Linked DNA regions of Minwuia thermotolerans. The protein of the gene in region 2 binds, or shares a complex with, the protein of the main gene of each other region. Links are inferred from orthologs where the notes say so. Each region holds a gene or a part of one and is shown on either strand. Other genes may lie near its edges.

Region 1 (3,334 bases), on a different replicon or contig from region 2:
TCGATCACTGCCGAACGCAAGTCGGAACTGATCAAGGAATTTGCCCGCGAAGGCGGCGACACGGGTTCCCCCGAGGTGCAGATCGCGATCCTGACCGAACGGATCGTCAATCTGACCGAGCACTTCAAGACCCACAAGAAGGACAACCACTCGCGCCGCGGCCTGCTGATGCTGGTCTCCAAGCGGCGCTCGCTGCTTGACTATGTCAGGGGCAAGGACGAGTCGCGCTATCGCGAACTCATTCAGCGTCTCGGAATCCGCCGCTGATGCTGCGGCCCGGCCGTCGCGCCGGGCAAGGAAATCGGAAAGCTGACAGGCGCGGGCCGCAGGGGCGGACCCCGCCTTCCGGTTTCAGGATCAGCCCAGGGGGGCTGAAGGAAGGTATGCAAGAATGTTTCAGGTAAAACGAAAAGAGATCGAGTGGGGCGGGCGCAAGCTGGTCCTCGAAACGGGCAAGGTCGCCCGCCAGGCGACAGGCTCCGTGATGGTGACCTATGGCGAAACCATGGTGCTCTGCACGGTCGTCGCCGAAAGGTCCCCGAAGCCGGACCTGGATTTCTTCCCGCTGACCGTCAATTACCAGGAGAAGTATTTCGCCGCGGGCAAGATCCCGGGCGGCTTCTTCAAGCGAGAGGGCCGGCCGGCCGACAGCGAGACGCTGACCAGCCGCCTGATCGACCGGCCCGTCCGGCCGCTGTTCGCCCCGGGCTTCAAGAACGAGACCCAGATCATCTGCACCGTGCTGCAGCACGATCTGGAGAATGAGCCCGACGTCGCCGCGATGGTGGGCGCCTCCGCGGCGCTGACCATTTCCGGCCTGCCTTTCATGGGCCCGCTGGGCGGCTGCCGCGTAGGCATGGTGGACGGCGAGTACGTGCTCAACCCCACACGCCAGCAGATGCCCGATTCGCGGCTCGACCTGGTCGTGGCCGGCACCGTCGACGCCGTCATGATGGTGGAATCGGAGGCCGACGAGCTCAGCGAGGACGAAATGCTGGGCGCGGTGATGTTCGGCCACAAGGCCTATCAGGAAGTCATCGACGCCATCATCGACCTGGCCGAGACGGCCGCGAAGGAGCCCTGGGCCCCGCCGCCGCCGCTCTACACCGACTCTCTGATGGAGCAGATCTCCGGCATCGCCCGCGACGATCTCGCCGCCGCCTACACGATCCGCGAGAAGACCGCCCGCCAGGACGCCGTCTCGGCGGCCAAGCAGAAGGTCAAGGACGCCCTGGCCGAACACGAGGAAGGCCGGCAGGCTGTCGGCGCCGCGCTCAAGGACCTCGAGAAGAACATCGTCCGCAACGGCATCCTGGACACCGGCAAGCGCATCGACGGCCGCGACACCCGCACGGTCCGCCCGATCGAATGCGAGGTCGGCATCCTGCCCCGCGCGCACGGTTCGGCGCTGTTCACCCGCGGCGAGACCCAGGCCCTGGTGGTCACCACACTGGGGACCGGCCAGGACGAGCAGATCATCGACGCGCTGGCCGGCGAAAGCCGCGAGCACTTCATGCTGCACTACAACTTCCCGCCCTATTCGGTGGGCGAGACCAGCTTCCGCCTGGGCCCGGGACGCCGGGAGATCGGCCACGGCAAGCTGGCCTGGCGGGCGGTGCATCCGCTGATGCCGTCGAAGACCGAGTTCCCCTACACCATCCGGATCGTTTCCGAGGTGACGGAATCCAACGGTTCTTCCTCGATGGCGACCGTCTGCGGCACCTCGCTTGCGATGATGGATGCGGGCGTGCCGCTGCGCCGCCCGGTCTCCGGCATCGCCATGGGCCTGATCCTGGAAGGCGATCGTCACGCCGTCCTGTCCGATATCCTCGGCGACGAGGATCATCTGGGCGACATGGATTTCAAGGTGGCCGGCACGTCGAAGGGCGTCACCTCGCTGCAGATGGACATCAAGATCGCGGGCATCACCGAGGAGATCATGAAGACCGCCCTCGGTCAGGCCAATGAGGGCCGCGCCCACATCCTGGACTGCATGTCCAAGGCGATCAGCGCAGGCCGCGAGGAGCTGAAGGAGACCGCTCCGCGCATCTCCGTGATCAAGGTTCCGACCGACAAGATCCGCGACGTCATCGGCACCGGCGGCAAGGTGATCCGGGAAATCACCGAGGTCACCGGCTGCAAGATCGACATCGACGACGACGGCACGGTGAAGGTGGCTTCCAGCGACGGCGACGCCGCGCAGAAGGCGCTGGACTGGATCCATTCCATCGTCGCGGAGCCGGAGCCCGGCGCGGTCTACAAGGGCAAGGTCGTGAAGATCATGGACTTCGGCGCCTTCGTGAACTTCTTCGGAAGTCGCGACGGCCTGGTCCATGTCTCCGAGATGCAGGAAGGCCGCACCGAGAAAGTGACCGACGTCGTCAACGAGGGCGATGAGGTCTACGTCAAGCTGCTGGAGGTCGACGACCGCGGCAAGGTGCGCCTGTCGATGCGCTATGTCGATCAGGAGACCGGCATCGAGAAGGAGGGCGTCGAGCCCCTGCCCCAGCGCGAGCGCTCGGGCGGCGGCGACCGCCGTCCCCGCCGGCGCGACTGACGCCACGGCCAGAACCGAACGGGAAACCCCGGAAGCGCCGCTTCCGGGGTTTTTCTTTGCCCGCTCCGACGCCCTCGCCCAGAATGCCGCGCGGGAGGAATGCGACATGAAGCAACTGGCGACGGGCTACGGCCTGATCGAGGCGCCGCTGTGGGATGCGGAACGCGGGCTGCTGTTCAGCGACGTTCAGAACGGCGGGGTTCACGCCCTGGGCCGTGACGGCGCGGTGACGACGCTTCTCCCCCACCGCCGCGGCATCGGCGGCATGGTCCATCATGCCGACGGCGGCGTGGTGGTCGGCGGACGCAACATCGCATTCAAGAGCTTCGACGGGACGCGCACGGAAATCCTGCTGGACAAGGACATCACCGAAACGGCCATCGGCTTCAACGACTTCACCACCGACGCGGCCGGCCGGCTTTTTGTCGGCTCGCTCGGCTTCCAGGTCTTCAGCGGCGATCCCGAACGGCCGGGACACCTCCATGTCATTCACCTGGATGGCACCGCCTCGACGGTTTCCGACGGCGTCATGCTGACCAACGGCATGGGCTTCTCGCCCGACGGCAAGCGGCTCTACCATTCGGACGCCCGGAAGAACATCGTCCGGGTCTACGATGTCGACGACGGCCGGGTCGGCGAGTGGTCGGTATTCGCCGAGTTCGAGGACGGTCATCCGGACGGGCTGTGCGTCGCCGAGGACGGCGCCGTCGTTGTCGCCGTCGCCTTCGGCGGCCGCGTCGCCGTGCTGGAGCCGGACGGGTCGCTGCGGGAAAGCCT
Region 2 (3,956 bases):
CCAGCACCAGCCGCCCGGTATTTGCGGCGAAGCGGCCATAGCGCATGTCGCGGATCAGGCCACGCGGCGGATCGGGCCGGGCCTCCAGCTGCCAGGCCGCGTCCTCGATGTCGATCACCACGCGGAAGGGGTCGTCGAGCACGAACAGGTTCCACTCGGCCTCCCCCGAAAGGTCGACGACAACACGCGTCAGACCGACATGCTCACCGGTGCGGACACCCTTGATGAGGCTGGCGGCGCCGGCGGGCGCGGCCGTGAGCACGACGGCGGCGAGGATCGCGAGCAGGCGAATCATCGGGGCCAATATAGCGGCGAATCGCGGCCGCATCGTGGAGGGTGCGGCAATTGTCACAAGGGGCGTCGAGGAGGCTTGCTGAATGGACTCGCAATTTGCTAGTGTCCGATCCGCGAGTTTCAATCGCCCGTACTGCAGCCGCCGGTTTGGCGGGGCGGGACGTTGGTGAAGGATGAACCCCTACGGATAGTCAGCTCGGGTGGCCGGAGAGATTTCCACGATCGAAACGCCTGATTCGGATAGCGTGAATACGGTCGTTCGCTGCCCAAGGTCCAGACGCGGAAGGGCTCTTCCTGTCGAGGCGTTTCTTCGACAGCCACCGGTCGGTGATTGAATCTTAAGTGAAACTGCGAGGCTTCCCGGCCGCCTAGTGGCGGCGGGTCGCACGGCAAGGGACCACGCCCTGGCGCAGCCGATTCATGCGGCGCGACCGTTCGGTGAATGGCGCCCGGCCCTGCAAGCTCCGCGACAACATATGACGGCCGCCGTCCCGTTGCTCGCCCGGACGCGCGCCGCCTAGGAGATTTGGCTTATGGCCACGCGCATGCTGATCGATGCGGCCCATCCTGAGGAAACCCGGGTCGTCATCGTCAAGGGCAACCGACTCGAGGAATTCGATTTCGAGGTCGGCAGCCGCAAGCCCCTGAAGGGCAACATCTATCTCGCCAAGGTTACTCGCGTCGAACCGTCCCTGCAGGCGGCGTTCGTGGAGTTCGGCGGCAACCGCCATGGTTTCCTGGCGTTCAACGAGATCCATCCCGACTACTACCAGATCCCGATCGCCGACCGCGAAGCGTTGCTGGCCGAGCAGCGCAAGGAGGTCGCCCGCGTCGCCGAGCAGGAAGAGGCGGAGATCGCCGAAACCGACGACGACGAGGATGACGGCGGCGATCAGCCGAAGCGCCGCGGCCGTGGCCGCGGCCGGGGCCGCCGCCGTGGCGGCCGCGCCCCTGCATCCGAGAACGGCAATGGCGAGGATGACGCCGAGGGTCCGGTCGAGAGCGTCGGCGGCGACGAGGTCGACGAGGAAGTCTCGCCAAGGCGCATCTCCTCCTCCCGCCCCTACAAGATCCAGGAAGTGATCAAGCGCCGCCAGATCATCCTGGTGCAGGTCGTCAAGGAGGAGCGCGGCAACAAGGGCGCCGCGCTGACCACCTATCTTTCGCTGGCCGGCCGCTACTGCGTCCTGATGCCCAACACCGCCCGCGGCGGCGGCATCAGCCGCAAGATCACCAACGCCCAGGACCGGCGCAAGCTGAAGAGCGTCGTCGGCGAGCTGGAGGTGCCGGAGGGTACGGGCGTCATCGTGCGCACCGCCGGCGCCGCGCGCACGAAATCCGAGATCCGGCGTGACTTCGAGTTCCTGCTCAAGCTTTGGGACGATATCCGGGATCTGACGCTGCAATCGACGGCGCCGGCGCTGGTCTACGAGGAAGCCTCGCTGATCACGCGCGCCATCCGCGACTTCTATTCCAAGGAGATCGAGGAAGTGCTGGTGGCGGGCGAAGAGGGCTACCGCGTCGCCAAGGACTTCATGAAGCGGATCATGCCGTCGCACGCCAAGCGGGTGCAGCCCTATCGCGACCGCATTCCGCTGCTGCACCGCTACCAGGTCGAGCCGCAGCTCGACACCATGTACTCCAAGGAAGTCACCCTGCCGTCTGGCGGCTACATTGTGATCGATTCCGCCGAGGCGCTGGTGGCCGTCGACGTCAACTCCGGCAAGTCGACGCGCGGCCGCTCCGTCGAGGAGACGGCCTACAAGACGAACCTGGAGGCGGCCGAGGAAGTCGCCCGCCAGCTCCGCCTGCGCGATCTGGCCGGGCTGATCGTCATCGACTTCATCGACATGGAGGACCAGCGCAACAACCGCTCGGTCGAGCGCAAGCTCAAGGAATGCCTGAAGGTCGACCGGGCGCGCATCCAGGTCGGACGCATCAGTCATTTCGGCCTGCTCGAGATGTCGCGCCAGCGGCTCCGTCCGGGCGTGCAGGACGTCAACATGGAGACCTGCCCCCATTGCGGCGGCAGCGGGCGCGTGCGCTCGATCGATTCGGCCTCGCTGCACATCCTGCGGGCCATCGAGGAGGAGGGCATCCGCGACCGCTCCGCCGAGATCCTGGTGAACATGCCGACGGCGATCGCGATCTATGTGATCAACAACAAGCGCCACGCCCTGGCGGAGATCGAGCAGCGCTACGGCTTCCGCGTCGAGATCGCTGCCGACGAGGAGCTGCTTGCGCCCGATTTCCGCATCGAGCGGGTGACCGCCAAGGAGCCTGGCGCCGAGGCGCTGGACGAAAGCTGGCGTCAGCCCATCGAGCCCGAGGAGGCCGAAGAAGCGGACGAAGCCGAGGAGGCCGAAGAGGCCGACGAGGCGGAGGAGCGTGACGGGGACGACGCGCAGGACGGCGACGAGGAGCGCGGCGGACGCCGCCGGCGGTCCTCCCGCCGTCGCCGCCGTGGCGGCGGCCAGCAGCCTGAAGAGAGCGGCGACAAGGACGGCGAGAGCAGAGACAAGGACGGCGAGAGCACCCGCGCCGAGGAATCGCAGCCGAAGTCCGGAGCCGACGAAGGCGGCGCCTCCGACGATGACGAGGACGAGGATGGCAAGCGCCGTCGCCGGGGCCGCCGTGGCGGCCGCCGCCGGCGGGGCCGCAGGAGCGATGGCGAGGATTCGCCCTTCGTGATGGCCGCCGCGGTGCCGAATGACGAGGACGCCGAGGAAATCCAGCCCACGGGCGGCGAGGAACCGGCGGCCGACGACAACGAGGCCGAGCCGGCCGCGACTGCCGAGGAGCCGGTGAACGAGGAAGCGCCGGCGGAAGAGGCGGTGAACGAGGAGGTTCCGGCCGCCGCCGAGGCTGCCGAACCGGCGCCGCGTCCGGCCACCGGGTCCGAGCCCGAAGCCGTTCAGACCGACGCTCGGGCGGACGCGGACCAGGAACCCGCCGCGCCGGCGGACGGGACCCCGGCCGAAGCCGGGGAGACAGCCGGTGCCGAGCCCGTTACCGAGGCCGAGCCGGAACCGGCGCAGGCCGCGGAAGAGAAGACCGAAGAAAGCGTCGATGCCGCCCGGCCCGTGGAAGTGGCGCAACCCGCCAACGAGGACGAGCCGGAGCCGGCCGAGGAAGTGGCCGACGCCGGACCGCCCAAGCGCGGCTGGTGGCGGCGGCGCCCGCGGAACTGAACCGCAGAACCAGACCGAAGAAAGGCCCCGGCGTCGCCGCCGGGGCCTTTTTCTTTCCGGGCAGTCGGTCCGCGGCGCGCAGGCCCGTCCCCCACCTCCGGGCAGTCGGTCCGCGGCGCGCAGGCCCGTCCCCCACCCCGGCCCTCCCCCTTCCCGAAGGGGGAAGGTGGCCCGCTTCAGCGGGACGGGCGGGGGATCATTCGGCGCATGACCGTGACCGGCCGGAACGCCGGTTGAAGCAGCTCAACGTGTGAAGTCCTTGAAGCCCTTGCCCTGGGCCACGAGATCCTCGATCAGCTTCGCCGGCTTCCACTCGTCCTCGCCGGAGATCTCGTGGAAATGGCGGATGCGCGCCAGAACCTTGTCCAGGCCGACATGGTCGGCGTAGTGCATCGGCCCGCCGCGATGTTTCGGGAAGGCGTAGCCGTAGACATAGGTGATGTCGATGTCGACCGGCCGGATGGCGATGCC
Region 3 (3,217 bases), on a different replicon or contig from region 2:
ATGTCGACGTGCTGCAGATTCCGGCCTTTCTCTGCCGCCAGACGGACCTGTTGCTCGCCGCCGGGGAGACGGGCTGCGCCATCAACGTGAAGAAGGGCCAGTTCCTGGCGCCCTGGGACATGGTCAACGTGGTCGACAAGATCCGCTCCACCGGCAACGGCAACGTCTCGGTCTGCGAACGCGGCGCCAGCTTCGGCTACAACACGCTCGTCACCGATTTCCGTAGCCTGCCGATCATGGCGGAACAGACCGGCTGCCCGGTGGTGTTCGACGCCACGCACTCGGTGCAGCAGCCGGGTGGGCAGGGCGGCAGTTCCGGCGGCGACCGGCGCTTCGTGCCCTGTCTGGCGCGGGCCGCAGCCGCCGTGGGGGTCGCGGCGATCTTCATGGAGACCCATCAGGACCCGGACCACGCGCCGTCGGACGGACCGAACATGGTGCCGCTGGACCAGCTCGAGGGTCTGATCGCCACGCTGAAGCGTTTCGACGGGCTCGCCAAGTCGCTCTGAGGCGATGGACCGCCGCCCGCGCCAGCCCCACCGCGAGTCGCCGCGTTTCCGCAAGGGCCCGCCGGACTGGCGCTAGGTGTGGCGCTTTGCCCGCGCGCCCATGATCGCCTTTGTCATTTTCGCCCTGCTGGTTTACCTCTTGCAGCGCCTCGGTTTCGCCTGACCGCCGGACAGCAGGAAAACAAGACAACAAGCCATAGTGAGGGTTCCGATGACCGCCATCATCGACATCATTGGCCGCGAGATACTCGACAGCCGCGGCAACCCGACCGTCGAGGTCGAGGTGCATCTGGAGACCGGCGGGTTCGGCCGGGCCATGGTGCCGTCGGGGGCTTCCACGGGCGCCTACGAGGCCGTCGAGAAGCGCGACGGCGATGAGCGCTATGGCGGCAAGGGCGTGCGCCAGGCCGTCGAGGCGGTCAATGGCGAAATCTTCTCCGCCATCTCCGGCATGGACGCTACCGACCAGCTCGCCATCGACCGCATGCTGATCGAGCTGGACGGGACGCCCAACAAGTCGCGTCTCGGCGCCAATGCCATCCTTGGCGTCAGCCTGGCCGCGGCGCGGGCGGCCTCCGACGCGCTGATGCAGCCGCTCTACCGCTATGTCGGCGGCGTCTCTGCGCGCACCCTGCCGGTGCCGATGATGAACATCCTGAATGGCGGCGCCCACGCCGACAATCCGATCGATATCCAGGAATTCATGATCATGCCGGTCGGCGCGGAGACCTTTTCCGAGGCGCTTCGCTGCGGCGCCGAGATCTTCCACTCGCTGAAGAAGCGGCTGCAGGACGCCGGCCACAACACCAATGTCGGCGACGAGGGCGGTTTCGCGCCATCTCTGAAAAGCGCCGACGAAGTCCTTGGTTTCATTATGTCGTCGATCGCCGCCGCCGGCTATCTGCCGGGCGAGGACGTGTTCCTGGCGCTCGACGCCGCGTCGACGGAGTTCTTCGAGAACGGCCGCTACGAGCTGAAAGGCGAGGGCAAGTCGCTCGACGCCGAAGGCATCGTCGAATACTACGCCGACCTCTGTTCCCGCTATCCGATCATCTCCATCGAGGATGGCTGCGCCGAGGACGACTGGGTCGGCTGGGCGGCGCTGACCGAGCGTCTGGGCGACAGGATCCAGCTTGTCGGCGACGACCTGTTCGTCACCAATCCGGAGCGGCTGGCTGACGGTATTGCGCGCGACGTGGCGAACTCGATCCTGGTCAAGGTCAACCAGATCGGCACCCTCTCCGAGACGCTCGAGGCGGTCGAACTGGCGCACACGGCCGCCTATACCGCGGTGATGTCGCACCGTTCGGGCGAAACCGAGGACTCGACGATCGCCGACCTGGCGGTCGCCACCAACTGCGGCCAGATCAAGACCGGCTCGCTGGCCCGCTCCGACCGGACGGCCAAGTACAACCAGCTTCTCCGCATCGAGGATCAGCTCGGCCCCGACGGGATCTACGCCGGCCGTTCCATCCTGCGGGTGTGAGGCGCGCGAAAGCCGCCTTGAGTGGGGCCCGATAAGCGGGCACTCTCCGCCTCAGCAAGTGGTTTGCACGGGGAGGAAACAATCATGCGCGGTCAGGGACCCCTCAGCGGGATCAAGGTAGTCGAACTGGCGGGCATCGGCCCGGGGCCGATGTGCGGCATGCTGTTCGGCGATCTGGGCGCCGACGTCATCCGCATCGACCGCCAGGAGGCGGCGGATCTCGGCATTGACCGGGGCAGCAACAAGTGGGACCTGCTCAACCGTTCCAAGCGGTCGGTGGCGGCGAATCTCAAGACCTCCGAAGGCGTCGAGACGGTGCTCAGCCTGGTCGAGAAGGCCGACATCCTGATCGAGGGCATGCGTCCGGGCGTCACCGAGCGTCTCGGCCTGGGGCCCGACGAATGCTGGGCGCGCAATCCGCAGCTGGTCTACGGCCGCGTCACCGGCTGGGGCCAGACAGGGCCGATCGCACACGCGGCCGGACATGACATGAACTACATCGCGCTCACCGGCGCGCTGCACGCCATCGGGCGCAGCGACAGCGGGCCGGTGCCGCCGCTCAACCTGGTCGGCGATTTCGGCGGCGGTGCGCTCTACCTCGCCTTCGGTTGTCTCGCTGCGGTGATCGAGGCCAGGGAATCCGGCAACGGCCAGGTGGTCGACGCGGCGATGATCGACGGCGCCTCCAACCTGATGACTGCGATCTACGGCATGAAGGCGGCCGGGCGCTGGAAGCAGGAGCGAGGCTCCAACATCCTGGACACCGGCGCGCATTTCTACGACGTCTACGAGACGAAGGACGGCAAGTACGTCTCCATCGGCTCCATCGAGAAGAAGTTCTACGCCGAACTGCTCGAGAAGACCGGCATCGACCCCGCGGAGATGTCGGAGCAGATGAACCCGGAAAAATGGCCCGAATATTCGGAAAAGCTCGGGAAGGTCATCAGGACGAAGACCCGCGACGAATGGACGGAGATCATGGAAGGTTCCGACGTCTGTTTCGCGCCGGTTCTGGATATGGACGAAGCGCCGGAGCATCCGCACAACAAGGCGCGCGAGACCTTCATCGACATAGACGGGGTGGTGCAGCCGAACGCCGCGCCGCGCTTCTCCCGCACGCCCAACGGCCGGCCGACGGTCGCGCCCGATCCGGGTCAGAACACCGACGAGGTGCTGACCGAGTGGGGCTTTACCGGCGATGAGATCGAACGGCTGAAGGCCT

The links. The genes of interacting proteins can lie anywhere in the genome.
Region 1: the proteins of CWC60_RS16925 (region 2) and pnp are in contact, whole or in part, in a cryo-EM structure (PDB 9QH0), measured with the Escherichia coli proteins. The link is inferred for Minwuia thermotolerans from one-to-one orthologs.
Region 3: the proteins of CWC60_RS16925 (region 2) and eno are in contact, whole or in part, in a solved structure (PDB 2FYM), measured with the Escherichia coli proteins. The link is inferred for Minwuia thermotolerans from one-to-one orthologs.

Annotation. Positions count from the first base shown.
Region 1 is NZ_PIGG01000026.1:30,140-33,473, reverse strand. Bases 1-2,974 are described here. They hold pnp (polyribonucleotide nucleotidyltransferase), read left to right. Parts: upstream 1-391; coding sequence 392-2,557; downstream 2,558-2,974. Other genes in these bases: CWC60_RS05840 (SMP-30/gluconolactonase/LRE family protein), read left to right, coding at 2,664-2,974; rpsO (30S ribosomal protein S15), read left to right, coding at 1-267. In the rest of the region: more of CWC60_RS05840, read left to right, coding at 2,975-3,334. UniProt on the Escherichia coli protein: Involved in mRNA degradation. Catalyzes the phosphorolysis of single-stranded polyribonucleotides processively in the 3'- to 5'-direction. Also involved, along with RNase II, in tRNA processing.
Region 2 is NZ_PIGG01000061.1:26,127-30,082, reverse strand. The notes cover bases 450-3,685. They hold CWC60_RS16925 (ribonuclease E/G), read left to right. Parts: upstream 450-827; coding sequence 828-3,485; downstream 3,486-3,685. Also shown: CWC60_RS16930 (N-acetylmuramoyl-L-alanine amidase), read right to left, coding at 1-295; CWC60_RS16920 (3-hydroxyacyl-CoA dehydrogenase NAD-binding domain-containing protein), read right to left, coding at 3,729-3,956. UniProt on the Escherichia coli protein: Endoribonuclease that plays a central role in RNA processing and decay. Required for the maturation of 5S and 16S rRNAs and the majority of tRNAs. Also involved in the degradation of most mRNAs.
Region 3 is NZ_PIGG01000031.1:95,126-98,342, reverse strand. The notes cover bases 1-2,857. They hold eno (phosphopyruvate hydratase), read left to right. Parts: upstream 1-720; coding sequence 721-1,995; downstream 1,996-2,857. Other genes in these bases: CWC60_RS08340 (CaiB/BaiF CoA transferase family protein), read left to right, coding at 2,080-2,857; kdsA (3-deoxy-8-phosphooctulonate synthase), read left to right, coding at 1-509. Also shown: more of CWC60_RS08340, read left to right, coding at 2,858-3,217. UniProt on the Escherichia coli protein: Catalyzes the reversible conversion of 2-phosphoglycerate (2-PG) into phosphoenolpyruvate (PEP). It is essential for the degradation of carbohydrates via glycolysis.